DNA from 4 places in the Streptomyces sp. NPDC047880 genome. Region 3 is predicted to be linked to each of the others. Evidence: riboswitches for the same ligand, from Rfam matches in the RefSeq annotation. Region 3 holds a riboswitch; each other region holds the start of a gene.

What was found. A riboswitch is a leader RNA that binds a small molecule or an ion and turns the genes downstream of it on or off. The one in region 3 is predicted to bind cyclic di-AMP.
Positions count from the first base shown of each region.
Region 1: another riboswitch for cyclic di-AMP. It lies ahead of AB0937_RS24435 (M23 family metallopeptidase); the one in region 3 lies ahead of AB0937_RS30690 (M23 family metallopeptidase).
Region 2: another riboswitch for cyclic di-AMP. It lies ahead of AB0937_RS08760 (transglycosylase SLT domain-containing protein); the one in region 3 lies ahead of AB0937_RS30690 (M23 family metallopeptidase).
Region 4: another riboswitch for cyclic di-AMP. It lies ahead of AB0937_RS17535 (transglycosylase family protein); the one in region 3 lies ahead of AB0937_RS30690 (M23 family metallopeptidase).

Region 1 covers NZ_JBEZOK010000017.1:71,446-78,399, forward strand. The annotation lists gene AB0937_RS24420 (GNAT family N-acetyltransferase) at 1-1,442, opposite strand, end outside; gene AB0937_RS24425 (HPr family phosphocarrier protein) at 1,621-1,902, shown strand; gene AB0937_RS24430 (GntR family transcriptional regulator) at 2,099-2,794, opposite strand; gene AB0937_RS24435 (M23 family metallopeptidase) at 3,028-3,816, opposite strand; cyclic di-AMP (ydaO/yuaA leader) riboswitch at 3,829-3,993, opposite strand; gene AB0937_RS24440 (pitrilysin family protein) at 4,186-5,574, opposite strand; gene AB0937_RS24445 (pitrilysin family protein) at 5,571-6,914, opposite strand.
Region 2 covers NZ_JBEZOK010000004.1:187,809-194,762, reverse strand. The annotation lists gene AB0937_RS08775 (glycosyltransferase) at 1-969, opposite strand, end outside; gene AB0937_RS08770 (GNAT family N-acetyltransferase) at 990-2,075, opposite strand; gene AB0937_RS08765 (HAD family hydrolase) at 2,247-3,095, shown strand; gene AB0937_RS08760 (transglycosylase SLT domain-containing protein) at 3,059-3,838, opposite strand; cyclic di-AMP (ydaO/yuaA leader) riboswitch at 3,844-4,019, opposite strand; gene AB0937_RS08755 (polyprenyl synthetase family protein) at 4,522-5,532, shown strand; gene AB0937_RS08750 (DUF2092 domain-containing protein) at 5,764-6,954, shown strand, end outside.
Region 3 covers NZ_JBEZOK010000026.1:19,206-26,159, reverse strand. The annotation lists gene ribA (GTP cyclohydrolase II) at 1-229, opposite strand, end outside; gene AB0937_RS30705 (MarR family transcriptional regulator) at 362-874, opposite strand; gene AB0937_RS30700 (dihydrofolate reductase family protein) at 952-2,082, shown strand; tRNA gene AB0937_RS30695 (tRNA-Met) at 2,148-2,221, shown strand; cyclic di-AMP (ydaO/yuaA leader) riboswitch at 2,508-2,663, shown strand; gene AB0937_RS30690 (M23 family metallopeptidase) at 2,675-3,709, shown strand; gene AB0937_RS30685 (aldo/keto reductase) at 3,864-4,808, shown strand; gene AB0937_RS30680 (PrsW family intramembrane metalloprotease) at 4,880-6,253, opposite strand; gene trmB (tRNA (guanosine(46)-N7)-methyltransferase TrmB) at 6,313-6,954, opposite strand, start outside.
Region 4 covers NZ_JBEZOK010000010.1:92,608-99,561, forward strand. The annotation lists gene AB0937_RS17515 (Ppx/GppA phosphatase family protein) at 1-105, opposite strand, end outside; gene AB0937_RS17520 (DUF501 domain-containing protein) at 102-632, opposite strand; gene AB0937_RS17525 (septum formation initiator family protein) at 686-1,162, opposite strand; gene eno (phosphopyruvate hydratase) at 1,281-2,561, opposite strand; gene AB0937_RS17535 (transglycosylase family protein) at 2,822-3,508, opposite strand; cyclic di-AMP (ydaO/yuaA leader) riboswitch at 3,513-3,679, opposite strand; gene AB0937_RS17540 (transglycosylase family protein) at 3,907-4,872, opposite strand; gene AB0937_RS17545 (cytochrome P450) at 4,993-6,291, opposite strand; gene AB0937_RS17550 (nucleoside triphosphate pyrophosphohydrolase) at 6,427-6,954, opposite strand, start outside.

The DNA.
Region 1 (6,954 bases), on a different contig from region 3:
AGCAGCGCCGACACGGTCGCGTGCGGGAGCCGGGTCGCCCGGACGGCGTGCCCCTGGGGAGCGGCGCCGTGCCGCGCGCCCTGGACGACGACCAGGGGCTTGGCGGCGGCCGTCCGGCGGGCGAGACGGGTGAACTTGCGGGGGTTGCCGATGGACTCCAGGTACATGAGGACGACGTCGGTGTCGGGGTCCTCGTACCAGTACTGCAGGACATCGTTGCCGGAGACGTCGGCGCGGTTGCCGGAGGAGACGAAGGTGGAGACGCCGGTGACGCCCGTGACGCCGCCGCCGCGCCGGTGCAGCCTGGACAGCAGGGCGATGCCGATGGCGCCTGACTGGGCGAAAAGACCGATCCGGCCGGGGCGCGGCACCTCGGGGGCGAGGGAGGCGTTGAGGCGTACCTGCGGGGAGGTGTTGATGATGCCGAAGGCGTTCGGGCCGATGATCCGCATGCCGTACGTGCGCGCGTGCCGCACCAGGGCGCGCTGGCGTTCGCGCCCCTCGGGGCCGCTCTCGGCGTACCCGGCGGAGACCACGACCAGCCCCTGCACGCCGTGTTCGCCGCACTCGGTGACGACCTCGGGGACGTGCTCGGCGGGTACGGCGACGACCGCGAGGTCGACCGGGCCGTCGATGTCCCGCACCGAACGGTGGGCGGGCACGCCGTCGAGCTCCTTGTGCCCCTCGGGGAGGGCCTTGTTCACCGCGTACAGGCGGCCGGTGTAACCGGCGTCCCGGATGTTCCCGAGGACGCTGCGGCCCACGCCGCCGGGTGTGCGGCCGGCACCGATGACGGCGACCGAGCCGGGGGCCAGCAGCCGCTGCACGGAGCGCGCCTCGGCGCGGTGTTCGCGCGCGTACTGCACGGCGAGGGAGCGGTCGGTGGGTTCGAGGTCGAACTCCAGACGGACGACGCCGTCCTCGAAGCTGCGCTTCTGGGTGTAGCCGGCGTCCGTGAACACCTTGATCATCTTGGTGTTGGCGGGCAGCACCTCGGCGGCGAAACGGCGGATGCCGCGCTCGCGGGCTACGGCTCCGATGTGTTCGAGCAGGGCGGAGGCGACTCCGCGGCCCTGGTGGGCGTCCTGCACGAGGAAGGCGACCTCGGCCTCGTCGGCGGGTGCGGACGCGGGCGTTCCGTCCGCGCCGATCCGGTCGTAGCGTACGGTGGCGATGAACTCGCCGCCGACCGTGGCCGCGAGTCCCACCCGGTCCACAAAGTCGTGGTGCGTGAAGCGGTGGACGTCCTTGGCGGACAGGCGCGGGTACGGCGCGAAGAAGCGGTAGTACTTCGACTCGTCGGAGACCTGCTCATAGAAGCTGACCAGGCGATCGGCGTCATCAACGGTGATGGGCCGGATGCGCGCGGTGCCTCCGTCGCGCAGCACCACGTCGGCTTCCCAGTGGGCGGGATACTCGTGCCGGTCCGGCGAGGTCTGCATGGGCCCCAGAGTACGGCTAGCGCCTGACAACGGCGCGAGGCAGTCTGTGGAGGGCGTCAGTCGGGTCGAGGCCGCGATCCGACGGCACCTGCGGAGTGGACCGAGAGAACCGCTCCGGGTGGCTTCACGTTATGGGAAACTGGTCTAGACAACCCTGAACACCGAAGGGCAGCAACACATGGCTGAGCGCCGCGTCAACGTCGGCTGGGCCGAGGGCCTCCACGCCCGCCCCGCTTCCATCTTCGTCCGAGCCGCCACGGCCGCAGGCGTCCCGGTGACGATCGCCAAGGCTGACGGCAACCCCGTCAACGCGGCCTCGATGCTGGCCGTCCTGGGCCTCGGCGCCCAGGGAGGCGAGGAGATCGTCCTCGCCTCCGACGCCGAGGGCGCGGACGCCGCCCTCGACCGGCTGGCGAAGCTGGTCTCCGAGGGTCTCGAGGAACTGCCCGAGACCGTGTGATTTCCCCGGCGCCCTGTCCGGCGCACACTGAAGGGCTCGTCCGAATTCACCGGGCGAGCCCTTCGCCATTACCGGTCGACAGGCAGAAGTAATTCCGTGTCCGGGCAGCCGAAATAAACCCTCGAGAAGCCCGGGAATAACCGAGCGCACCCGAGGAACCCCGAGAATTACCCTCTCTTTGTATACGGCTTCCGTGTTAATGCCGCAGGCTCGCCGTGTTGACGGCATGTTGCGAGTTCCTCACACGGTCGGCGCGCTCCCCGGCGGAGCCGATACGCAGGCGGTGCGCCCCGGCCGCGCGCTCGGCGTGCAGCGCCGTGACCGCCCGCGCGCGCTCGCCGTCCCCGCGCGCCACCGCATCCACGATCGCGCCGTGCTCCGTCCAGGACTCCACCGGGCTGAGCGGCGCCTCCACGGTGTACATCCACGCGATCTTGTGGCGGAGCTGGGTCAGCATCGACGTCAGGGCGGGGCTGCCGGAGGCCTGGGCGAGCGTCTCGTGGAACCACACGCCCAGGGAGCGCAGGTCGTCGCCGGTGCCGCGGCGGGCCCGGTCCTGACCCAGCCGGACCAGGCCGCGCAGGACCTTCAGATGCGCCTCGGTACGGCGCTGGGCGGCCCGGGCCGCGCCGAGCGGCTCCAGGAGCATCCGCATCTCCAGCAGGTCGGCAGCCTCCTGCTCGGTGGGTTCGGCCACGCATGCACCCGCGTGCCTGCGGGTCACCACGAAGCCCTCGGCCTCCAGTGTGCGCAGCGCCTCCCGGACGGGCACACGCGAGACGCCGTAGCGGCGTGCGAGGAGTTCCTCGGTGAGCCGGCTGCCGCGCGCGTGGACCCCCGCGACGATGTCGTCCCGGATGGCAGTGCACACCGAGTGCGCGGGAATACGCATGACCGACCTCCGCTTAATCCCCGTGAAACGCCGGCGAGCGGCGCGTGTTCCGTGACTCTATTGCAATGAGCGGGAATTTCCGACGGCAAGCGGGAATCCATGGATATTTTTTGGACAGCGGACGTCCGAGGAGCCATCCCTGAGGACCGCCCCGGGAGCCGTCCGGAGGCCGCAAACGCCGAAAGCCCCGGCTCGGGGAGCCGGGGCTTTCGGGAACGGCGATGAGGTTCCGGTCAGAGGCTGACGCCGTGCGAACGGAGGTAGGCGACCGGGTCGATGTCGGAGCCGTACTCGGGGCTCGTTCGGGCCTCGAAGTGCAGGTGCGGGCCGGTGACGTTGCCGGTCGCACCGGACAGGCCGATCTGCTGGCCGGGGGTGACCTTCTGGCCGACCGAGACGCTGATGGACGACAGGTGGCCGTACTGGGTGTAGGTGCCGTCGTTCATCTTGATCACGATGTTGTTGCCGTAGGAGCCGCCCCAGCCGGCCTCGACGACCTCGCCCATGCCGACCGCGTGGACGGAGGTGCCGCTGGCGGCGTGGAAGTCCACGCCGGTGTGGCTGCCGGAGGACCACAGACCGCTGCTGGCCTTGTAGGCGGTGGAGACGTACGAGCCGGAGATCGGGGACACGAAGGCGTTGAGACGCTTGCGCTCGGCCTCGCGGGCGGCGCGCTCCTTGGCCGCACGGGCCTTCTCGGCCGCCTCCTTGGCCTTCTCGGCCACCTCGGCGGCCCGCTTGCGGGCGGCCTCCTCGGCCTTCTGCTTGGCGGCGGCCTCGTCGGCGGCCTGCTGCTGCGCGACGGCCTGGGCGTCGATCTGCTGGGCCACGGTGTCGCCCATGGTGACGACCGGGGTGAGACCCGTCTGCTCCGCGCTGGGCTCGGCGGCGAAGGCCGCGGGGGCCGCCACGGTGCCGATCACGCCGGTGGTGGCGAGGGCCGCGACGCCCGCCGCGCGGGCGGTGCCGCGCTGGATCCTGCTGGGACGACGGTGCTTCCCGGTGGCGCGAGTGAACGCCATGTGGTGGCTGATCCTTTCCTTCCCTCTCGCCTACCGGGTTAGCTGACGGGTTCGGAGCAGGAAGGTCTCCTACGGACTCCCTCGCGGTACGCGCGGGCGTCCGATTCACCCCAGGGACTGCGGTGGGTCCCCGGCTCCCCTGGCTCGCGCCGTACGGGGACTCGGCGATGACTGTCCGGTGCCGCGGGCGCGGCGCACTGCCTGACGAACAGCCCGGATGACGCTAAGCGGCGCCGCTTTCAATTCCCAAACGGATCCCGGCTTTTGTAGCGCATCCCACAGGGCAGACAGGCAACTCCCATACCAATTCGGGCATAAAGGGGCCCTGGTGCCGTGGAAGACAACCAGGGCCCCTGCACGCGCGTGCGGCTACTCAGCGGTGACGACGGTGACTTCGCCGATGCCGAGGGCCTCCACGGGCGCCTTGATCTGCGCCGCGTCACCGACGAGGACGGTCACCAGACGGTCCACCGGGAAGGCGCTGACGGCCGCCGCGGTGGCCTCCACGGTGCCGGTAGCGGCGAGCTGCCGGTACAGCGTGGCCTGGTAGTCGTCCGGCAGGTGCTGCTCGACCTGGTCGGCCAGCGTGCTCGCGACGGCCGCCGCCGTCTCGTACTTCAGCGGCGCCACGCCGACCAGGTTCTGCACGGCGACGTCCCGCTCGGCGTCGGTCAGGCCCTCCGCTGCCAGGGTGCGCAGCACCGTCCAGAGGTCCTCCAGGGCGGGGCCGGTGTTGGGCGTGTCGACGGAACCGCTGATGGCGAGCATCGCGGCACCGGTGCCGTCCGGGGCGGACCTGAGGACCTGGCCGAACGCCCGGACGCCATAGGTGTAGCCCTTCTCCTCGCGCAGGACGCGGTCCAGGCGCGACGTGAGGGTGCCGCCCAGGCAGTACGTGCCGAGCACCTGCGCGGGCCACACGCGGTCGTGCCGGTCCGGACCGATCCGGCCGATCAGCAGCTGCGTCTGGACGGCGCCTGGGCGGTCCACGATGACGACCCGGCCGGTGTCGTCGGCGGTCACCGGCAGCACGGGCCGCGGCTCGGCCGGGGAGCCCGTCCAGGCGCCCAGCGTGTCCGCGAGCAGGGCGTCGAGGTCGATGCCGGTGAGGTCGCCGACGACCACCGCGGTGGCGGTGGCGGGACGGACGTGCTTCTCGTAGAAAGCCCGTACGGCCGCGGAGTCGATCGCGGCGACGGTCTCCTCGGTGCCCTGCCGCGGCCGCGACATGCGGGAGTCCGCCGGGAACAGCTCCTTGGAGAGCTCCTTCGCGGCACGCCGGGAGGGGTTGGCCAGCTCGTGCGGGATCTCGTCGAGGCGGTTGTTCACCAGCCGCTCGACCTCGCTGTCGGCGAAGGCGGGCGCCCGCAGTGCGTCGGCGATCAGCCCCAGCCCCTTGGCGAGCCGGGAGGCCGGCACCTCCAGGCTGAGCCGGACGCCGGGATGGTCGGCGTGCGCGTCGAGGGTGGCGCCGGCACGCTCCAGCTCGGCCGCGAAGTCCTCGGCGGAGTGCTTGTCGGTGCCCTCGGAGAACGCCCGGGCCATGATCGTGGCCACACCGTCGAGGCCGGCGGGCTCGGCGTCCAGGGGGGCGTCGAGCAGCACCTCCACGGCGACGACCTGCTGGCCGGGACGGTGGCAGCGCAGCACCGTCAGGCCGTTGTCGAGCGCACCGCGCTCTGGGGCGGGGAAAGCCCACGGCTTGGCGTCGCCCGCCTGCGGCCGGGGGTGGAAGTCCATCGTGGCGAGCTCGGTCACCGGGCCGCCTCCTCGTTCTCGTCCTGGTCGGCGGGGGCTTCGGGGGCGGTCGGCTCGTAGACGAGGACCGCACGGTTGTCGGGCCGCAGGCGGGCCTTGGCGACCTCCTGGACCTCCTCCGGCGTGATCTCCAGCACGCGCTGGACGGCGGTCAGGGCGAGCTGCGGGTCGCCGAACAGCACGGCGTACCGGCACAGTTCGTCGGCGCGGCCCGCGACCGTGCCGAGCCGGTCCAGCCACTCGCGCTCCAACTGGGCCTGGGCGCGCTCCATCTCCTCGGCCGTGGGGCCCTCCTCGGCGAACCGGGCGAGCTCCTCGTCGATGGCGGTCTCGATGACCGGAACCTCCACGTCACCGGACGTCTTCACGTCCAGCCACCCCAGGGAGGGCGCCCCGGCGAGCCGCAGCAGGCCGAAGCCGGCCGCCACGGCCGTACGGTCGCGGCGCACGAGCCGGTTGTACAGGCGGGAGGACTCGCCGCCGCCGAGGACGGTGAGGGCCAGGTCGACCGCGTCGCACGCGCGCGTGCCGTCGTGCGGCAGCCGGTAGGCGGCCATCAGGGCACGGGCCGGGACCTCCTCCTCGACGACCTCGCGCAGCTGCTCGCCGATCGTCTCCGGCAGCGAGCCGTCGCGGGGGGCGGGCTTGCCGTCGTGGCCGGGGATGGAGCCGAAGTACTTCTCGATCCAGGCGAGGGTCTGCTCCGGGTCGATGTCACCGACCACGGAGAGCACGGCGTTGTTCGGCGCGTAGTAAGTGCGGAAGAAGGCGCGCGCGTCCTCCAGGGTCGCCGCGTCCAGGTCGGCCATCGAGCCGATCGGCGTGTGGTGGTAGGGGTGGCCCTCCGGGTACATGAGGGCCGTCAGCTTCTCGAAGGCGGTGCCGTAGGGGACGTTGTCGTAGCGCTGGCGGCGCTCGTTCTTGACGACGTCGCGCTGGTTCTCCATCGACTCGTCGTCGAGCGCGGTCAGCAGCGAACCCATGCGGTCGGCCTCGAGCCAGAGGGCGAGCTCCAGCTCGTGGGCGGGCATGGTCTCGAAGTAATTGGTCCGCTCGAAGCTGGTCGTGCCGTTCAGCGAGCCGCCCGCACCCTGGACGAACTCGAAATGACCATTGCCCTTGACCTGCGCGGATCCCTGGAACATCAGGTGCTCGAAAAGGTGAGCCAGGCCGGTGCGTCCCTTGACTTCGTGGCGTGAGCCGACGTCGTACCAGAGACACACCGCCGCGACCGGGGTCAGGTGGTCCTCGGAGAGCACCACGCGCAGGCCGTTGGCCAGGCGGTGCTCGGTCGCTGTCAGGCCCCCGGAGCCTGCCTGGGCTGTGGCCGTGTGACCCATGGGCATGTACGTCCCCTCGATCGCTGAGCGGTTGTTCAGA
Region 2 (6,954 bases), on a different contig from region 3:
CCAGGTCTCCCGGTGGTGGTGCCACACCAGGGCGTACGGCGTGTAGCGCAGCCGGTGGCCCTGCGCCAGGACCCGCACGAAGCCGTAGAGGTCGTCACCGCCCCGGGCCGCGGTCCCGGCCCCGGTGGCCGGGTCGAAACCGCCGACGGAACGCAGCACCGCCGTGCGGAACGCCATGTTCGCGCCCGAGCCGAACCGCCCGGCCGTGAACGGGAACAGCGGCTCGTCGCCCGGCGGGTGCGCCGGGTCGTACGTCCTTGGAGTGAAGCCTTTGGCGAAACCGCCGTGGCTCTCCAGCAGCACCTGGGCCGGGGTGGTCAGCCGCGCGGGCAGGATCAGCCCGGTGCTGCACCCGAGCCCGGGGTCGGCGGCGAAGGGCGCGGTCAGCTCGGTCAGCCAGCGCGGATCGGCGACCACGTCGTCGTCCGTGAAGGCGACCACCTCGCCGCCGACGGCGTCCAGCCCGGCGTTGTGGGCGGCTGCGAGCCCCGGAACGGGCTCACAGACGTACCGCACGCGCTCGGCGTACTTCCGCTCGACCAGCTCCCGTGTCCCGCCGGTGACGGGCGCGTTGTCGACGACGACGATCTCGAACCGGGGGTGGTCCTGCGCCAGCAGCGAGTCCAGCGCCCGGGCCAGTTGGCCGGCCCGCTCCCGGGTCGCGACGACGACGGTCGTGAACGGCGGCTCCACGGGTCCGCCGAAGACGGCCGGCCCGCACTCCGCCCGCGCCCGCTGTGCCAGCACAGCCTTCGGATCCGCCCCCTCCGGCACCCGCCCGAGCAGCGTGCCCACGGGCCGGCCGCCTCTCCTGACCAGCACGAACACCTCTCCGTGCGTCACGGGCGGGCTCCCCGGACCGGGTCTGAGCACCGCCTCGTCACCGTCGAGGTCCAGCTCGGCGACCTGCACCGCCCCGATGTCCAGGAACCGCCGGATCTCCTCCTGCGCACGCACCGAACGGGCCATGCGCCCACCCCCCTCGTGTGTCAGGTACGGCGCAGCCGAGCCGCGCCCTTCAGCGTCCGCGCGGCCAGCGACGCGAGCTGCGGCCTGCTGCGGACGAAGCTGTGCGCACGACGCGCCGGTTCGCGGCTGAGCCAGTGCAGTGCCGCGCCCACCCCCGGACGGGTTACCGCACCCTCGTACACGGGCAGTTCGCCCGTCTTCAGTGCGTCCTTGTACTCGGCGGCGCCCCGCCCCAGGTCGAGCATGCCGATGCCGGCGGCGGCCGCCGCCTCCGCCATCCGCAGATGGAGCACCAGCCCCGGCGAGAACTTCGCGAACTCCGGGTCGTACGCCGGGAACCAGCAGGCCAGTACGGAGGCCGAGCGCAGTCCGAAGTGCGCGGCGACGGGTCGCTCACCGGCGTACAGCACGGACAGCGTGCCGCTGCACTCCGCGGCCCGGGTCCGGGCCAGCCGCCCGACGAGCCGGGTGATCCACTCCTGGGCGAACCGGTCCCGGCGGCCGGTCCTGCGGTACTGCGCGGACTTCCACTCCATGAGCGTGCGCAGCGCGGCCGGGGCGCGTTCGTCGAACACGAACCGCAGCTCACCGGCCTGCCGGCCCAGCTTGCGCTCCTTGGCCAGCGTGGTCTTCAGGAATTTCGGCGACTGCGCGCGCAGCACCGACTCGTACGTCTCGTAGCCCTTCTCCACGTCGATGACGTAGGTGGCGTACTCCTCGGCCGCGTACCGGACGAACAGCCGCTGCTCGGCCTCCAGATTGTCGAAGGCGAAGCTCGACAGGGAGCAGGCCTTCAGCAGTTCGCCCGTCCCGACGCCCAGGCCCGGCCGCAGGATCGCGCCCTGCGCGTCCGAGACGCCCAGCCCGATCGCCCGGCCCTGCCCCAACGGGCCCCGCTCATAGGGCAGGAAACCGGCCGGCTCCGGCCCCTCGTACACCACCGCGATCCGGGCTCCCGGCCTGACCAGGCCGACGGCTTCGGTGAACTCCGGCTCCATGAAAGGGTTGCGCGGTGCCTCCGAGGCGGCGCGCAGCGCCCGCCAGCGCTCCCTCTCTCCTTCGCCGAGCTCCCCGGGCCCGGCCACGCGAATGCGCCCACTGCTCAACCCGACCCCCCGATCAAGTCCCCCCTGGACACATGGAAGGTACCGCTCTGTGCGGCCCCACGGGTAGGTAGCGGAGCATGTTGTTGCCAATCGGTGCAGAGGCCTTCAACCGGGCAATCGGCGTCCTCCGTGCGATGAAACGAAGGGGCGCGCTGTCCGTATTCTCTGATCATGGCCGCACCCATCGCATATTCACTCATCGCCACCGATCTGGACGGGACGCTGCTGCGCGGCGACGACACCCTGTCCGACCGGTCCCTAGCCGTGCTCGCGCGGGTGGCGGACGCCGGTGCCCAGCACCTCGTGGTGACGGGCCGGCCGGCGCCGAGAGTGCGGCCGCTCCTGGACGACCTCGGCTGCACGGGGCTCGCGGTGTGCGGGCAGGGCGCGCAGGTGTACGACGCCGGCGCGGACCGGCTGCTGTGGTCCATCACCTTGGACCGGGAATTGGCGGAGACCGCCCTCGGCAAGATCGAGGCCGAGGTGGGGCAGGTGTACGCGGCGGTCGACCAGGACGGGGTCGACGGGCTCACGCTGATCGAGCCGGGCTATCTGATGCCGCACCCGACGCTGCCCGCGGTCCGGGTCGACCGGCGCGAGGACCTGTGGGGCGAGCCCATCAGCAAGGTGCTGCTGCGGCACCCCTACCTGACGGACGACGAGTTGGCGGCGACGGCGCGCTCGGTGGTCGGCTCACTGGCCACGGTGACGATGTCGGGGCCCGGCACGGTCGAGCTCCAGCCGTGCGGGATCACCAAGGCGACCGGTCTGGCGCTGGCCGCCGAGCATCTGGGGCTGCGGCCGACGGACACCATCGCCTTTGGTGACATGCCCAACGACATCCCGATGTTCGACTGGGCCGGCCACGGCGTCGCGATGGCCAACGCCCATCCCGAACTCAAGGCCGTGGCCGACGAGGTCACCCTGTCGAACGAGGACGACGGCATCGCCGTCGTCCTCGAGCGACTGCTGGGCGGGGCGCCTCAGTACGGGCCGTTGACGTTGTCGATCGAGCCGTAGCGGTCGGCCGCGTAGTTGCAGGCCGCCGTGATGTTGGCGACCGGGTCGTACGGGTCGAAGGAGGTGCCGGGCACGTGGTAGGCGGCGAACGTCGGGTCGATCACCTGGAGCAGGCCCTTGGACGGGGTGCCCGCGGCGGCGTTGGAGTCCCAGTTGTTGATCGCCTGGGGGTTGCCGGACGACTCGCGCATGATGTTGCGGTGGATGCCGTCGTAGGAGCCCGGGATCCCCTGCTGCGCCATGATGTCCAGCGACTCGCGGATCCACCCGTCGAGGTTGTTCGCGTAGGTCTTCGCGGACGCCTGGGTGGCCTGGGCGACACCGCCGGCGGGCTTCGCGGCAGGCTTGGCGGGGGCGGACGACTTCGTCGCCGTCTTCTTCGGGGCGTCCGCAGCCCTGGCGGTCTTCACCTTCAGCTTCAGACCCGGGTGGATCAGCTTCGGGTTGTCGCCGACGGCGGCGCGGTTGTCCTTGTAGAGCTGCTTCCAGCCGCCCGAGACGTCGAACTTGTCGGCGATGCGGGCGAGCGAGTCGCCCTTGACCACGGTGTACGTGTGGGACTTGGCGGGCTGGGCCGCCTGCTTCACGGACTGCGCGGCGGGGGCGCTCTGGGTCTCGGCGGCGCTCGCGTGCGTGGCCCCGAGGAGCGGGAGGGTGAGTGCGGCTCCACCGGTACCGACGGCGACGATGCCTCGGGTCAGCGGGTTGGTTCTGGGGCGACGGTGCTTGCCTCGTCCGGCCATGGCGATGTTCCTCTCCGGCGCCTGCGAGGTGAGCTGTCGGGTTCGGGCCGGGAGGTGCCCGGCCGTGTACGGCGCTGTGTGCCGTACACGGCTTCACCCCGAGCCGTGCCGCTGTGCGGACCGGCGACTTACCTGGGTCCCCCGCTCCTGCCACGCGTGAGTGAGTCGGTTCCTGTGGGGAGTCCGGGCGGCGGCAGGATTAGGCGTCCGCCGGACAGGGCCGGAACGTATGCGAGAGCACATGTCGGGAACAAGCGCCTCAATCACATATCGCGCGGTTGACCTTGGTCGGGGGAGTTTGCGTCACTTGATCCTTTGCGGGAGCCAAGGCTCAACTGGCTTTCGGGGAACGGCGGTACGGGCCGGCGCCGAGAAGGGGTGGAATGGGGGGAGAAGTGATTGACCTCACTGATCACAAGCCGGAAGGGCAATTTCCGCCAACAGGAATTCACCGACTCATCGCGGCAAATCGTGCATAGTTCACTACCACTGGGTAAGTCGATAAATATCTGTTCTTATAGGTTGATCGAAAACATAGCGGTCGTGATCGGATACCACCCGGCCTGTAACCATGGGCGCTGGCGGTGATCGAAACGTGACCGGATACGCTGACTGGAGTGAGAGCGGCGACCTATCGACAATCCGCGTAATCACCGGCAGACACAGCAGACAGGAGACCCCTCGTGACCGACGTCGGGCCGTTCGGGCTGAGCGTGCGGGACCAGGATCTGGAAGCCGACGTCCAGGCCGGGTTGGCGGCTGTCGAGGAAGGCTTGCTCGAGGCCACCAAGAGTGAGGTGCCCTTCATCACGGAGGCCGCCCAGCATCTGGTGCGGGCCGGCGGCAAGCGGTTCCGCCCGCTGCTCGTGATGCTCTCCGCCCAGTTCGGCGACCGCCACGCGCCCGGGATCGTGCCGTCGGCCGTCGTCGTGGAGCTGACCCACCTCGCCACGCTGTACCACGACGACGTCATGGACGAGGCCGCCGTGCGCCGCGGCGTCCCGAGCGCCAACACCCGCTGGGGCAACTCCGTCGCGGTCCTCACCGGCGACTTCCTCTTCGCCCGGGCCTCGCACATCCTGGCCGACCTCGGCCCGGAGGCCGTGCGGGTGCAGGCCGAGGCGTTCGAGCGCCTGGTGACCGGCCAGATCCTGGAGACGGCCGGACCGCAGGACGGCCGGGACCCCGTCGAGCACTACCTGGACGTGCTGGGCGGCAAGACCGGTTCGCTGATCGCCGTGTCGTGCCGGTTCGGCGCGATGATGTCCGGCGCCGAGGACACCGTCGTGGACGTGCTGACCCAGTACGGCGAGCGGCTCGGCGTCGCCTTCCAGCTCGCGGACGACGTCCTCGACATCGCGTCCGACTCCCACGAGTCCGGCAAGACCCCCGGCACCGACCTGCGCGAGGGCATCCCCACCCTGCCGGTGCTGCGGCTGCGGGAGCGCGCGGCCCGGCTCGGGCTCGCCGAGGACCTCGCCCTGTGCGAGCTGCTCGACTCCGACCTCACCGACGACGCACGGCACACCGAGGCCCTGCGCCTGCTGCGTGCCCACCCGGCCCTGGAGCAGGCCCGGCGGGACACCGTCCGCTATGCCCAGGACGCCCGTTCGGCGCTGGCACCGCTGCCGGAATGCACCGCGAAGACGGCCCTCCTGGAGCTGTGCGACGCGGTGGTGCACCGGGCCGGCTAGCACGTCTCCCCCGTACGACCCCTACGGGTCGGGGGAGAAGTCGCCCCTCCGTGTCATACCCCAGCAGTACGCGCAGTTGAGCCCGGGGTCTGACGTATCTCCCTGGCCGATTTGGTCAGATGGTGAGCACGGAAAACACCACTCCTCACCTGTTCGGGTGAGAATGGCGGCTCAGGGACGAGTGCGTGCACGACACGGACAGCCGCCGCCGACCACGGAGGTAGGGCACACATGGCACCGTACGCATCCGACGACAGCACGACCGCCGGGGAGGTCGACGAGCAGCGCTCCGGGCGGCGCAAGGCCGCGCGGTACGTCGTCCCGGTCACGGTGGTGGGGGTGGCGGCCGCGACGATCGGGCTGGTGCCCGCCCTCGCCGACTCCGGCGACCCCGACCTCCCGAAGATCACCGCACAGCAGCTCATCGAGAAGATCGCGAAGTCGGACGTCCAGCAGCTGTCCGGCACGGTGAAGATCAGCACGGACCTCGGCCTGCCGAACCTCGGCGGCCTGGAGTCCAGCCTGCTGTCCGGCGCCGCGGGCCAGGGCGGGGAAGGCTCCTCCGCCGATCCGTCGGCCAAGCTCACCGAACTGGCCTCCGGCACGCACACCCTGCGCGTCGCCGTGGACGGCCCGGACCGGCAGAAGCTGTCGCTGCTGGAGAACGCCGCCGAGTACAGCGTCATCCACAACGGCAAGGACGTCTGGGGCTACGACAGCAAGTCCAACGAGGTCTACCACGGCATCTCCGCCGAGAGCCCGGAGCGCGGCAAGGACCAGCAGCCGCCGGCCACGCCGAAGGACTTCGCCCAGGAGGCCCTGAAGGCGGTCGACGACACGACGTCCGTGACCGTGGACGGCACCGCCCAGGTCGCCGGCCGGGACGCCTACAAGCTGGTCGTCCAGCCGAAGCAGTCCGGCTCGACGGTCGGCGCGATCACCGTGGCCGTGGACGCGAAGACCGGCATGCCGCTGAAGTTCACGCTGACCCCGGCCAGTGGCGGCGCCGCCGTCGTCGACGTCGGCTTCACGAAGGTCGACTTCGCCGGGCCGGCCGCCTCGACCTTCGACTTCACCCCGCCCAAGGGCGCGAAGGTCACCGAGGAGAAGGACACCCCCAAGAGCGAACACAAGGGCTTCGGCGAGGACTTCGGCAAGGGCGGTGCGAAGGACCACGCCCCCGGGGCCGGGGAGGGCGTCGGCAAGGGCCTCGGCGGCCCCGACGGGATGAAGACCATCGGCGAGGGGTGGAACGCCATCGCCACCTTCGACACCGGCGGCGAGGGCGTGCCCTCGGGCAAGGCCGGAGGCGAGTTCGGCGGCTTCCTCGACTCGCTCGGCGACAAGGTCCACGGCGAGTTCGGCTCGGGCACGGTCTTCTCGACCCGCCTGGTCAACGCCCTCGTCACCGACGACGGCAAG
Region 3 (6,954 bases):
CGCAGTCGCAGCGGGCGCTGCCGAACACGTCCCCGGTCAGGCACTCGGAGTGCAGCCGCACCAGCGGGACCGGGCCGGGTTCGCCGAGGACCACGGCGACGTGCTCCTGGCCGTCGGCCAGCCCGTGGAAGGTGACGAGCTCGGCGTCGGCCTCGTAGCCGTCGTGGAAGCGCAGCGGGACCCGGACGCGGGAGCGCGGGGTGGCGATGACGGCGGGAGTGTCGGGCATGCGGGGCCTCCGGGTTCCGTTCCTGTTCGGCTGCACAGCCGTAGTGCTTCAGATTTGAAGCAGATCCACGATCGGAACCCTACTCGTGCTTTAAATTTGAAGCAAAGAGAATCCGGCTCTATGTGATGCGCGTCACGAGCAGGGCGACGACCTCCGTCGCCACGGCACGTCGTCCGCCGCCGGCCGGGTCCCGTCCTCCTGGAGCCCCTGCGCGATCGCCGCGGAGATCTCCTCCAGCTGGCCCACCTGCTCCTCGCTGAGCCGGTCGAACAGGGAGCTGCGCACGGTCTCTACGTGCCCCGGCGCCGCGCGCTCCAGCACGGCGAACCCCTCGTCGGTCAGCGCCGCGATACTGCCGCGCTTGTCGTACCGGCAGGCCTCGCGCCGCAGCATGCCGTCCTTCTCCAGCCGTGTGACCGCGTACGTCAGCCGGCTTCGCGTGATCTTCAGCCGCTCGGCGAGATCGGTCATGCGCAGCCGCCGCTCCGGGGACTCCGACAGGACGGACAGGATGGAGTAGTACAGGTGTGGCATGCCGGCGTCCTGCTGGAGCTGCCGGTCGATCGCGTCCTCCAGGAGCAGCGAGGCGGCGATGTAGGCGCGCCAGGCGCGCTGCTCCTCGGGGGTGAGCCAGCGAGTCGTCATGCCGCCAGTGTAGGTTTGTTTCAAACTTGAACCAAGCCCTGTCCCGTCCCGCAGTCCCGACCAGCCGCGGAGCACCGATGCCTCACCCGTACGTCCTGCTGTCCGCCGCCGTCTCACTCGACGGCTACCTGGACGACACCGGGCCCGACCGCCTGCTGCTGTCCAGCCCGGCCGACTTCGACCGGGTCGACGAGGTCCGGGCCGACGTCGACGCGATCCTGATCGGCGCCGGCACCATCCGCGCCGACAACCCGCGCCTGCTGGTGAACTCGGAGCAGCGCCGGGCCGCCCGCACGGCCGCGGGCAAGCCCGCGTACCCGCTCAAGGTCACCGTCAGCGGTTCGGGCGACCTCGACCCGGACGCCCGCTTCTGGCACACCGGCGGCGAGAAGCTCCTCTACACGACCGACCGGGGCGCCGAGCGCGCCCGTGCGCTCGGCCTCGCCGCCGACGTCGTCCCGCTCGGCGCCGGCCTCGACTGGCGGCGGCTGCTCACGCACCTGCACGACGTCCGGGGTGTACGGCGGCTCATGGTCGAGGGCGGCGGTCTGATCCACACGCAGCTCCTCACCCAGGGCCTCGCCGACGAACTCCAGCTGGTCCTCGCCCCGCTCTTCGTGGGCGACCCCCGGGCGCCCCGCCTCTTCGGCCCCGGCGGCTACCAGGGGGGCCGGCTCCGGCTGCTGGAGTCGCGGCAGATCGAGGACGTCGTCCTGATGCGCTACGAACCGACCGCCCCGGGCACCGGTTCCCTGCCCGCCGCAGCCGATCACCACTGGCTGGCCCTCGCCTGCGAACTGGCCGAGAGCTGCCCGCCGTCGGGCACGGCGTTCAGCGTGGGCGCGGTCGTGGTCGCCGCCGACGGCACGGAACTGGCCCGCGGCCACTCCCGCGAGGGCGGCGACCCCGTGGTGCACGCCGAGGAGGCGGCCCTCGCCAAGCTCGACCCGGCCGACCCGCGGCTGCCCGGCGCGACGGTGTACAGCAGCCTCGAGCCGTGCGCCCGCCGCGCCTCCCGGCCCGCTCCCTGCGCCCGGCTGATCCTCGACGCGGGCGTACGGCGGGTCGTCACGGCCTGGCGCGAGCCGGACACCTTCGTGACGGACGCCGACGGCAGCGGCCTCCTGGCGGCGCGGGGAGTGGAGGTGCTGTTGCTCCCGGAACACGAGGAGCGGGCCAAGGCCCCGAACCGCCACCTGGTGCGCTGAGCGCGGGCCGGAGGGAGGGTGTGCGCGAGCAGTCCCGCGGATGGCGTACACTGGTGACACAACGACGCGGGGTGGAGCAGCTCGGTAGCTCGCTGGGCTCATAACCCAGAGGTCGCAGGTTCAAATCCTGTCCCCGCTACTGAAGGCCGAGGGCCGGAATCCAAAGGATTCCGGCCCTCGGTGCTTTCCCGGTGACTCGCTACGGTCGGTGAGCGAACCGTCCCGTTCCGCATAACAACTGACACACCGTCAAACCTCGTCGGCCACTTGTATGGTGGTCAACTCGCCCGATTTAAGTCGGTCATGGCAGGTAAGTCCGCGCGAAAAAGGTTAATGATCAAGTGGAATCGCTGGAATACCCCTCGCGCCTCCATTAACGTTCGATAACGCAGCGCGGTCGTCCCAGCCGTCACAGAAGGCGGCTCCGTGCGCACGCGCCGAATCCCGAAAGGGAACCGGGGAACCACCACTTGGGGTGAATCGGGCGTAACCACCGTGGAAGCACGGCAGGTATACGCGCGTAGGAGACCTTCCTGCTCCGAACCCGTCAGCTAACCCGGTAGGCGAGAAGGAAGGAAAGGAGTACGCCCACGTGGCGTCCAACCGGCCTGCCCCCACGGCCCCGTACGCGCCGAAGCGCGACACCGACACCTTCGGCTACGGCGGTCAGCGCACCGACGAGGGCCCGTTCCAGGAGTGGAACCCCACCGAGGAGTCCATCCGTCCCGTCCGCGGCCGGCATCGCGTCACCAAGCAGCGCGGCGGAGGTCTCGCCCGCAGCTCCACCGTCCTGGGCGTCGGCGTCATAGCCGCTGTGGGTGCCGGCGGCATGGCCAGTGCCCAGACCGGCAAGCCCCCGGTGTCCATCTCCGTTCCGGACCTGCCCTCGGTGGGTTCCCTCATCTCGGACGACGACACCCCCGAAGGTTCCGCCACCCCGCTCAGCAGCCTCGGCACCGTCACGGCGGACACCGAGCAGGCCAAGGGCGCCTCCGGTGCCGGCGAGGCGCTGCGCGCCCGGATCATGGCCCAGGTCGAGCACCAGCAGGACCAGATCGAGACCAAGGCCGCCCAGGACGCCGCGGCCGCCGCCGAGAAGGCCGCGGCGGAAGCCGTCGCCAAGGCGGAGGAGGAAGCCAAGGCCAAGGCCGCCGAGGCCAAGAAGAAAGCGGAGGAAGAGGCCAGGAAGAAGGCCGAGGCCGAGCGGCTCGCCGCCCTCGCCAAGCAGTTCACCCTGCCGACCTCCTCGTACACCCTCACCTCGACGTTCGGCCAGGCGGGCGCCTACTGGTCCTCCGGCTACCACACCGGCCTCGACTTCGCCGCCCCCACGGGCACGCCGATCAAGGCCGTGCACAGCGGCACCATCACCGAGGCGGGCTGGAACGGCTCCTACGGCTACAAGACCGTCCTCACCCTCGATGACGGCACCGAGATCTGGTACGCGCACCAGTCCTCCATCGGCGTCAGCGTCGGCCAGAAGGTCAGCACCGGCGACGTGATCGGCCGCGTGGGCGCCACCGGCAACGTCACCGGGGCGCACCTGCACCTCGAAGTCCACTCCGGCGGATCCGCCGGCGGCATCGACCCGATGGCGTGGCTGCGCGGCAAGGGACTGAACCCGTAAGCGGTACACATCCGTTGAAGCACCGCGACCGAAGACCGGCGGCCCTGACGACGACCCCCCGACGTCAGGGCCGCCGGTCTTCGGTCGCGGTGGTCACGGGAATTTCGCGTCCGTAGCGGAATGAGGTCCTCCCGTACGGTCGTTGACACGGGGCATGACTTCTCTTCTCAAGCTCGGCTCCTCCGACCTCGAGGTCTTCCCCCTCGCCCTCGGCGGCAACGTCTTCGGCTGGACCGCGGACGAGGCCCGGTCCTTCGACGTCCTCGACGCGTACACCGCCGTCGGCGGCAATTTCGTGGACACCGCCGACGTCTACTCGGCGTGGGCCGACGGCAACCGGGGCGGGGAGTCCGAGACCATCCTCGGCAAGTGGCTCGAGGCGCGCGGCAACCGCTCCGACGTCGTCGTCGCCACGAAGGTCAGCCGGCACCCCGAGTTCCAGGGACTGTCCGCCGCCAACATCACGGCCGCCGCCGACGCCTCCCTGCGGCGCCTGCGCACCGACTACATCGACCTCTACTACACCCACTTCGACCAGCCCGACGTGCCCGTCGAGGAGATCATCGGCGCGCTCGACGCCCTTGTGAAGGCGGGGAAGGTGCGGCACATCGCCGCCTCCAACATCTCCGCCGAGCGGCTGCGGACGTCCCTGGAGTTCTCCGACCGCGAGGGGCTCGCCCGCTACGTCGCCCTCCAGCCGCACTACAACCTGGTCTCCCGCGACACCTACGAGGGTGAGCTCCAGGACCTCGCCGAGCGGGCCGGCCTCGCGGCCGTTCCGTACTACGCGCTCGCGTCCGGTTTCCTCACGGGCAAGTACCGGCCCGGTACGCCGGTGGAGAGCGCGCGGGCGGGCGGTGCCGCCAGGCATCTGGAGACCGAGCGGGGGCGGCGGGTGCTCGCCGCCCTCGACGAGATCGCCGCGGCGCACGACGTGCCCGTCGCCACCGTGGCCCTCGCCTGGCTCGCCGCCCGGCCGACCGTGGCGGCGCCGATCGCTTCCGCACGGACGGTGGAGCAGCTGCCCGCACTGGTCGGCGTCGGGGAGCTGACGCTCTCCGAGGCCGAGGCCGAGCGGCTCACGGAGGCCTCGGCCTGAGCAGGCCACAGGAGGAGCTTCAGGGGCTGTGAACGGGGTGCGGCACCGGCCGCCAGGCCTCGGTCCGAGTACTAGGAGCGGTAGGGGTTGTAAGCGGGGTACGGCGTCGGGCGGGTCGGCTGGTGGGCGTAGCCGTAGCCGTACCCGTGTCCGTACACCCCGTGGACCGGCCAGGGCGGGGCCACCACCGGGACCGGAGGGGCGGTGATCCGCGCCGCGTGGTCCAGCGCGGGCCGGGACACCTCCCGGCGTCGCCACAGTTCGCCGAGCAGCTCCCGCTCCCGTACGGCGAAGTCCGCCCGGACGCCGCCCCGCCGGGCCCGGTGCCGCAGGAACGCCAGGGACGTCGCGTACGCCTCGTACCGGGCCACCTCCCGGGCCGCCGCCCTGCCGAGGTGGCGGCGGGCGTACTGGCGGGCGATCCGCCGGGCCCGCATCGAGCCGAGCGCGTACGGCTCGGCCGGGGTCAGCCAGCCGGCCACGGCGTAGGCGGGCAGCTCCGCCCGGATGGTCTTCAGCTCCCGCTGCCGCGTCCAGATCACCAGCCACGTCAGCAGCCCGAAGATGGGCACCATGAACGCCGCGTACACGGCGAAGAAGCCGTACTCGCCGAACGCCGACGAGCCGTTCCACATCGCGTGCATGCCCATCGCCAGCAGCAGCCCGGACAGCGGGAAGACGATCCGGCGCACGGGCCGGCGGGCCGCCGAGAGCGCGGAGATGCCGAAGCCGATGCCCGTGAGGACCGTGAACAGCGGATGCGCGAACGGCGACATGATGATGCGCACGAAGAAGGTCGCCGCCGTGACGGAGGCGATGCCGCTGCCGCCGGTCAGCTGGTCGGTGCCGAACGCGGTGCCCAGGTAGAGGATGTTCTCGGTGAAGGCGAAGCCGGTGGCGGTCACGCCGGCTATGACGACGCCGTCGACGATGCCGGTGAAGTCGCGACGCCGGAAGAGGAAGACCAGGAGTACGGCCGCCGCCTTGGCCGACTCCTCGACCACCGGCGCTATCACCGTCGCGCCGAGGGTGTCCGCGCTGGACGGGTCCGCCGTCGCCGTCGCTATCCATCTCGTCGCGAAGCTGTTGGCGACGATCGCTATCAGCGCCGCCGCGCAGGCGCCCCAGGCGAAGCAGAACACCAGGTTCCGCCAGGGGCCGGGTTCGACCCGGTCCAGCCAGCGGAACGCGGCTATCAGCAGGGGCACCGGCAGGACGGCCAGCCCCAGCCCGACCAGGAACCCCTCCGTACCGGTCTCCTCACGGACCAGGGCGAGGATGACCAGGCCGGATATCGCGAGGAGCGTGCTCAGCGCGCCGTAGCGCACCCAGGCGCGCTGCCACCAGTGGGCGTGCCGCAGGGAGCCGGGCGTGCCCGGGCCGGCGAAGGGGACGCCGTTGTCGGGACCGCTCGGGTACGAGGGGTGCGGGAGGCTGGTGGCCACGGGATTGACCCTAACGACGGATGGGCGCTGTCCGCAGGCGGGAGAGGTGCCAGGGGTGGTCAGGCGCCGGCGGGGGGCTGGTCCACGTGCTGTACGCGGCGGAAGAGGAGGTCGTTCACGACATGTCCCTTGTCCAGTCCCTGGCCCTCGAAACGGGTCAGCGGACGGAAGTCGGGACGCGGCGCGAAACCACCGTCCGCCTGCGTGTTCTCGAAGTCGGGGTGCGCCGTGAGGACCTCGAGCATCTGCTCGGCGTACGGCTCCCAGTCGGTGGCGCAGTGGAGGAGCGCGCCGGGCCGGAGGCGGGGGGCGGCGAGGGTGAGGAAGTCCGGCTGGATGATCCGGCGCTTGTGGTGCCGCTTCTTGGGCCAGGGGTCGGGGAAGTAGACGCGGAGGCCGGCGAGGGATTCCGGAGCGAGCATCTCGCGCAGGAGGATGATCGCGTCGCCGTTGCCGACGCGGACGTTGGACAGGCCGTTGCGGTCGGCGAGGTTGAGCAGGTTGCCCTGGCCGGGGGTGTGGACGTCGACGGCGAGGATGTTCGTGGCGGGGTCGGCGGCGGCCATCTGGGCGGTGGCCTCGCCCATGCCGAAGCCGATCTCCAGGACGACGGGGCTGTCGTTGCCGAACAGCTCGTTCAGGTCGAGGGTTCGGCCGCCGTCGATGTCGAGGCCCCACTTGGGCCACAGGCGCTGCAGCGC
Region 4 (6,954 bases), on a different contig from region 3:
CATCCGGCGGTCCAGGTCGGTCAGCTCTCCGGTTTCCGGGTCGGCGTCGGCGACCAGCAGCCGGATGGAGTTCGTACCGCAGTCCACGGCGGCGACACGGGTCACTGTGCGTCCTCCTCGGCGGTCGTCACACAGGCGCCCTTGCGCCACCACTCCGGCAGCATCGCCAGCGCCTCGTCGCCCAGCGGGTTCACCCCCGGCCCCGCGGCCAGCGAGTGGGCCACCAGGACGTGCAGGCACTTCACCCGGTCCGGCATGCCCCCCGCGCTCGGGAAGTTCTTCAGCTCCTCGATCTCGTCGCGCCGCCGGATGTAGTCCTCGTGCGCGGCGCGGTAGGCCGCGGCCAGCTCCGGGTCCGAGCCGAGCCGCTCGGTCATCTCCTTCATCACGCCGTTGGCCTCCAGCGTGCCGATGGCCGAGTTCGCCTTCGGGCACGTCAGGTAGTATAGCGTGGGGAACGGCGTGCCGTCCGGCAGCCGCGGGGCCGTCTCGACGACGTCGGGCTGTCCGCACGGGCAGCGGTGCGCGATCGCGCGCAGACCGCGCGGGGGCCGACCGAGCTGCTGCTTGAAGGCCTCGACGTCGGCGTCGGTCGGCTCGGTGCGCGGGGTGGTCGGCGGGGGCGTTTCCATGACTGTCTTCAGGCTGTCTTTCTCTGGTTTCGGGTCACTGGCAGGGGTTCGGGTCACCGGTCGGAGGCGTCGGCCTTGTCGACCCCGTCCCAGACGTTCGAGTACCAGGGACGGTCGGCCGCCCCCAGGTCGGTGCGCGACTGCTTCGCCGCGTGCGGGTCGACGACGATGAAGCCCGTCTCCCCCGGCATCACGTAGTGCAACCGCTGCCGGATCTGCTGCTCGGCGTACGCGTCGTCCTGCCAGCGCGCCTTCAGGTCGCGCAGCCGTTCGACGCGCTCACGGGCCTGCCGCTGCTCGCGCTGCAGGTCGTCGATCTCGGCGCGCTGCGAGACGTACTCCCGCATCGGGTAGGCCAGGGCCACGATCAGCGAGCACATCACCAGGGCGAGCAGCGCGGCCCGGCCGGTCAGCCGCGAGCGGCGGGCCTGGCGCCTGGTCTGGGAACGGTAGACCCGGGCCGCGGTCTGCTCGCCGAGCAACCGGATCCTGGTCGCGGTGGAGAACCGGTCCCGGTCCTTCACGGCCATCTGTCCGCCTCCCGCTCCACCGTCCTACGCGCGTACGTCCCCGGACACGGTACGGGACCGGGTACGGGGACGTACGTACGACTGGCTACGGCTTGACCCCGTAGGGGTCAGTGCCGGGTCAGCCCTTGAACCGCGGGAAGGCGCTGCGGCCGGCGTAGACCGCGGCGTCGTCGAGGATCTCCTCGATGCGCAGCAGCTGGTTGTACTTGGCGACGCGCTCGGAGCGGGCCGGGGCGCCGGTCTTGATCTGGCCGCAGTTGGTCGCGACGGCCAGGTCGGCGATGGTGACGTCCTCGGTCTCGCCGGATCGGTGGGACATCATGCACTTGAAGCCGTTGCGCTGGGCCAGCTCGACGGCGTCCAGCGTCTCGGTGAGCGAACCGATCTGGTTCACCTTCACGAGCAGCGCGTTGGCCGCGCCCTCCTCGATGCCGCGGGCGAGGCGCTCGGGGTTGGTGACGAACAGGTCGTCGCCGACGAGCTGGACCTTGTCACCGAGCTTGGCGGTGATGGTCTTCCAGCCCTCCCAGTCGTCCTCGAACAGCGGGTCCTCGATGGAGACGAGCGGGTACGCGTCGACGAGCTCCGCGTAGTACTCGGTCATCTCGGCGGCGGAGCGGGTCTTGCCCTCGAAGGTGTAGGAGCCGTCCTTGTAGAACTCGGAGGCGGCGACGTCGAGGGCGAGGGCGATCTGCTCGCCGGGGGTGTAGCCGGCCTCCTTGATGGCCTCGAGGATGAGGTCGAGGGCCTCGCGGTTGGAGCCGAGGTTCGGGGCGAAGCCGCCCTCGTCGCCGAGGCCGGTGGCCAGGCCCTTGCTCTTCAGGACCTTCTTCAGCGTGTGGTAGACCTCGGCACCCCAGCGCAGGGCCTCGGAGAAGGACTCCGCGCCGATCGGGGCGATCATGAACTCCTGGATGTCCACGTTGGAGTCGGCGTGCGAGCCGCCGTTCAGGATGTTCATCATCGGCACCGGCAGCAGGTGCGCGTTGGGGCCGCCCAGGTAGCGGAACAGCGGCAGGTCGCTGGCCTCGGAGGCGGCGTGGGCGACGGCGAGCGAGACGCCGAGGATGGCGTTGGCGCCGAGGGAGCCCTTGTTGTCGGTGGCGTCCAGGTCGAACATCGCCTGGTCGATCAGGCGCTGCTCGGTGGCGTCATAGCCGACCAGCTCCGGGCCGATCTGCTCGATGACGGCGAGGACGGCCTTCTCCACGCCCTTGCCGAGGTAGCGGTTCGAGTCGCCGTCGCGGAGCTCGATGGCCTCGAAGGCGCCCGTGGAGGCGCCGGACGGGACGGCGGCACGACCGGTGCTGCCGTCGTCGAGGCCGACCTCGACCTCGACCGTGGGGTTGCCTCGGGAGTCCAGGATTTCCCGGGCTACGACGACGTCGATGGACGGCACGAGCATCTCCTTCTTGATGTGACGCGGTACGCGGGTCGCGCGGACCCGGCGAGGTGCGGGCCCGGTGGCTCGCGACATGAGCCTAACCGGCCCGGGGCGATCGGCCACCGGGTCGCCCACCTCATGGACAGAACCGAGAGTAAATTGTTTCCGAACGGAACAAAGCCCGTTGCCGAAAAAACCCCGCCCCGGTGCGTACGGGGGGTGACGCACCGGGGCGGGGAGCCCGTGGACCCGGGAGGGTCCGGGTGGGCCGCTGCTTACTTCAGGTGCAGCTGCTGGCCCGGGTAGATGAGGTTGGCGTCCTCGAGGATGTCCTTGTTCAGCTCGAACAGCTTCTCCCAGCCGCCCTTGACCTTCTTGTCCGCGGCGATCGAGCTGAGGGTGTCGCCCTTGACGACCTTGTACTCGCCGTCGCCCTTCTTGACCTTCTTGCCGGTCGGGGTGGTGACGGTCTTCTTGGCCGCCGGGCGCTCGTCGGAGCGGGAGGCCGGCTGCTGCTGGGTCTCGCGGGAGTCGGTGCTCTGCTGCGAGGTGCTGCCGGAGTCGCTCGAGGAGCCGCCGCCGGTGTAGCCGGCGCTCGACAGGCCCTTGCCACAGACCGGCCAGGCGCCCTTGCCCTGGCTCGCCAGGACCTTCTCGGCGACCTGGATCTGCTGGTCCTTGCTGGCCTTGTCGGCGGTGGAAGCGTACTGGGTGCCGCCGTAAGCGGCCCAGGTGGAGGCGGAGAACTGCAGACCGCCGTAGTAGCCGTTGCCGGTGTTGATGGACCAGTCGCCGCCGGACTCGCACTGGGCGACCGCGTCCCACTCGGAGGCGGTGGCGGCGGAGGCGTTGCCGGCCGCCATCAGCGGGGCGGCGACGGCGGCGCCGGCGACACCGGCGACGGCGATGGCACGGGTGGCCTTGGACGGACGACGGTGCTTGCCCTTGCTGGAAAACAGCATGGATGGATCCCCTCACCGACGCCTGCGAGGTGAGCTGTCGGGTTCGGGCCGGTTGAGTTGCCCGGCCGCGTCCCTCCCGGGACACGGCTTCACCCCAAGCCCTTCCGGCACAACCTGCCGGTCGGGCACCTACCTTGGGTCCCCCGCTCCTGCCTACGGCGCTTGACGCGACGACTGTTCCCGTGCGGCCGCTGGCAGGATTCGGCGTTGCGGCAGCCGGGGCTCGCGGTGGCGAGCGGTCATGACCGTAGACACGCGATCGGCGGAATTTCAAAGACGATCAGGGCTTCTGAGATCTATCTCTCAGGGCCCCAAACGGGACATCAGCCGCGAATCGGGGCGCTAACTCGCACGGTTTCGGGGCGACTTCCGCCCCGGTTTCCGCACTGCCCGAACAGCTACTTCTCGTCCGCTTCGCCCTCCACCGTGAGCTTCTCACCGGGGAGGATGAGGTCCGGGTCGGCGCCGACGGACTTCTCGTTGCTCTCGTAGAGCTCGTGCCATCCGCCGCTGACGTCAAGGGAGTCGGCGATGGACCAGAGGCTGTCGCCGACACCCACGATGTAGGCACCCTCGGAGGCGTCGCGGGAGCTGTCGTCACCGCGCGAGGCGTGCCGGCCCGTGGACCCGCCCGTACGACCGTCCTCGGACTCCCGGGTCTCGTCGGCGCTGGGGCCGCGATGGCGGCCGGAGCCGGTGTCGGTCAGCTCCGAGGAGTCGCCCGCGGACTGCGAGTTGGACTTGTCACCCTTGGAGCCGGCCGACGAGGAGCTGCCGGACTGCCGACCCTTCGGCGATTCGGTGGATTCGGGCGACTTGTCCGGATCGGCGTTCTCATCCTTCGAGGCCGACGACCCGTCAGGCGACGACGAGGGCGACGGGGAAGCGCTCTCCGACAGGGACGAACCGAGCGAGTCGAGCAAACCGGGCGAGTCCACTTCACCGGACGAGTCGGACGATTCCGACGATTCGGATGAATCTGATTCCTTGTCCTGTTCGAGGCCGGAGAGCAGGCCACAGGTGCGCCATGCGCCGACCCCCTGGTCGGCGAGGATTCTCTCGGCCACGGCTATCTGCTGGGAGCGGCTGGCCAGGTCGGCGCTCGCGGCGTAGTCGAGGCCGCCGTGGCCCTCCCAGTCCTCCTGGGACAACTGCAGGCCGCCGTAGTAGCCGTTGCCGCTGTTCTGGCTCCAGGCGCCGCCGGACTCGCAGTCCGCGACCCGGTCCCAGGTCGTGCCGTCGGCCGCGCTGGCGCCGGAGGCCCCGAGGAGGGGGATCGCGATGGCGGAGCCGGTCACTCCGGCCGCGACGAGGAGAGCCGGAGCCTGGCGGGGGCGACGGTGCCGACCGTTCCCGGAGAGCATACGGAGACCTTTCACGTGACAGCAGTGACCGACGCGGCGCGATACCGGCCGCGTTGATGGGTGAACGTATCGGCAGACGATCACTTGTCACAAGTTCATGCCGCGCAGATCACGTGAAGATCACAGACCTGATGTTTCGTCACGTCCGGCCGGTGCGAACTCCACCGGCAGCGTGCGCAGCCCCCGCATGATGAGGCCGCCACGCCACCTCAGCTCGGCCGGATCCACGGCGAGCCGGAGGTCCGGGAGCCGGGTGAGGAGCGTGGCGAGCGCGGTCTGGCCCTCCAGGCGGGCCAGCGGGGCGCCGAGGCAGTAGTGGATGCCGTGGCCGTATCCGAGGTGCTGGTTGTCACGGCGGGAGAGGTCCAGGACGTCCGGATCGGCGAACCGCTCCGGGTCCCGGTCCGCGGCGGCCAGCACGACGAGGACGGGGTCGCCCTCCTCGATGCGCTGCCCGCCGAGGGTGAGGGACTGCGTGGCGAAGCGCCAGGTGGCGAGTTCGACGGGGCCGTCGTAGCGGAGGAGTTCCTCGACGCCGGTCTCCAGGAGGGCGCTCTCCCCCGCGGCCAGGGACGCCTGGAGCCGGGCACGCTGCCCGGGGTGGGTGAGCAGGGCGTAGGTGCCGTTGCCGATCAGGTTGACGGTCGTCTCGAATCCGGCGAACAGCAGGATGAAGGCCATGGCCGCCGCCTCGTTCTCGGTGAGGTGCTCGCCGTGGTCGGAGGCGCGGATCAGACCCGAGATGAGGTCCTCACCCAGGGCTGGCTCGGCCGGCAGCGCCTCGCGCTTGCGGTGGATGAGGTCGGCGAGATAGCCGCGCATCTTCTTCACGGACCGCGCCACGCCGCCCCTGGGTCCGCCCTGGTGACGGATCATCATGCCCGCCCAGTCGCGGAAGTCGTCCTGGTCCTCACGCGGGACGCCGAGCAGGTCGCAGATGGCGTAGATGGGGAGCGGGAAGGCGAACTCGTGGATCAGGTCGGCGGAGCCCTTCGCCGCGAATCCGTCGATGAGGGTGTCGGTGAGCTCCTGCACCCGCGGCGCGAACTCGGCGACCCGGCGGGGCGTGAACGCCTTGGACACGAGCCGCCGCAGCCGGGTGTGGTCCGGCGGGTCGATGTTGAGCAGGTGCGTCATCAGCTCCGCCTTGCGCTCCCCGGGGATCCCCGTCTTGCCCTTGGCGTGCGCCGGTTCGTCGTGATGCGCCGGGTTCTTGGAGAGCCGGGGGTCGGCGAGCGTCTGCTTGGCGTCGGCGTACCGCGTGACCAGCCATGCCTCCACACCGCTCGGGAGCCGCGTCCGGTGGACGGGGCTGTGCTCGCGGAGCCAGGCGTAGGCGGGGTAGGGGTCGCTCGCGAACTCCCAGGTGAAGAGGTCGGGAGCGGGCGGGGGCGGGCTGGGCCTGTGCTGGTCGGTCACGCGTCGACCGTATCCGGCTTCCTGCGGTCCCCCCGCCCGGCGTCGGTGCTCGGCCGAGCGGGCCCCCCGGCACGCCCCGCCCCGGTCCGACAGGCCCCGGGCCCGGCGACGCCGGCCTGCTCCGAACGCCGGGCCCTAGCCTTCGGCCTGCCGGATCGCGTCGCGGTAGGCGCGGGCCGCCGCTCTCAGGGCCGCCTCCGGGTCGACGCCCTCCGACTCGGCGCGGACGGCCAGGGCCAGGAGGTCGTAGCCGATGCCCTCGACGGGCGGGAGGGGTATGTCCAGGTTCGCCGTGCGGACGCGGGAGGCCAGCTTGGCGGCGAGGGCGAGGCCGGGCTGGCCGAGGGGGATGCCCTCGGTGATCGAGGTGCGCTGCTTCTCGACCGCCTTGGTGCGCAGCCAGTGCTCCTTGACCTCCTCGGGGGTGGTGGCCGTCGCGTCGCCGAAGACATGCGGGTGGCGGTGGATCAGCTTGGCGACAATGCCGCCGGCCACGTCGTCGATGGAGAAGGGTTCCTCGCCGTCCTCCGGGCGGCCCTCCTCGGCGATGCGGGCGTGGAAGACGACCTGGAGGAGGACGTCGCCGAGTTCTTCGCGCAGTTCGTCACGGTCGCCCTCCTCGATCGCCTCGACGAGCTCGTACGCCTCCTCGATGCCGTACTT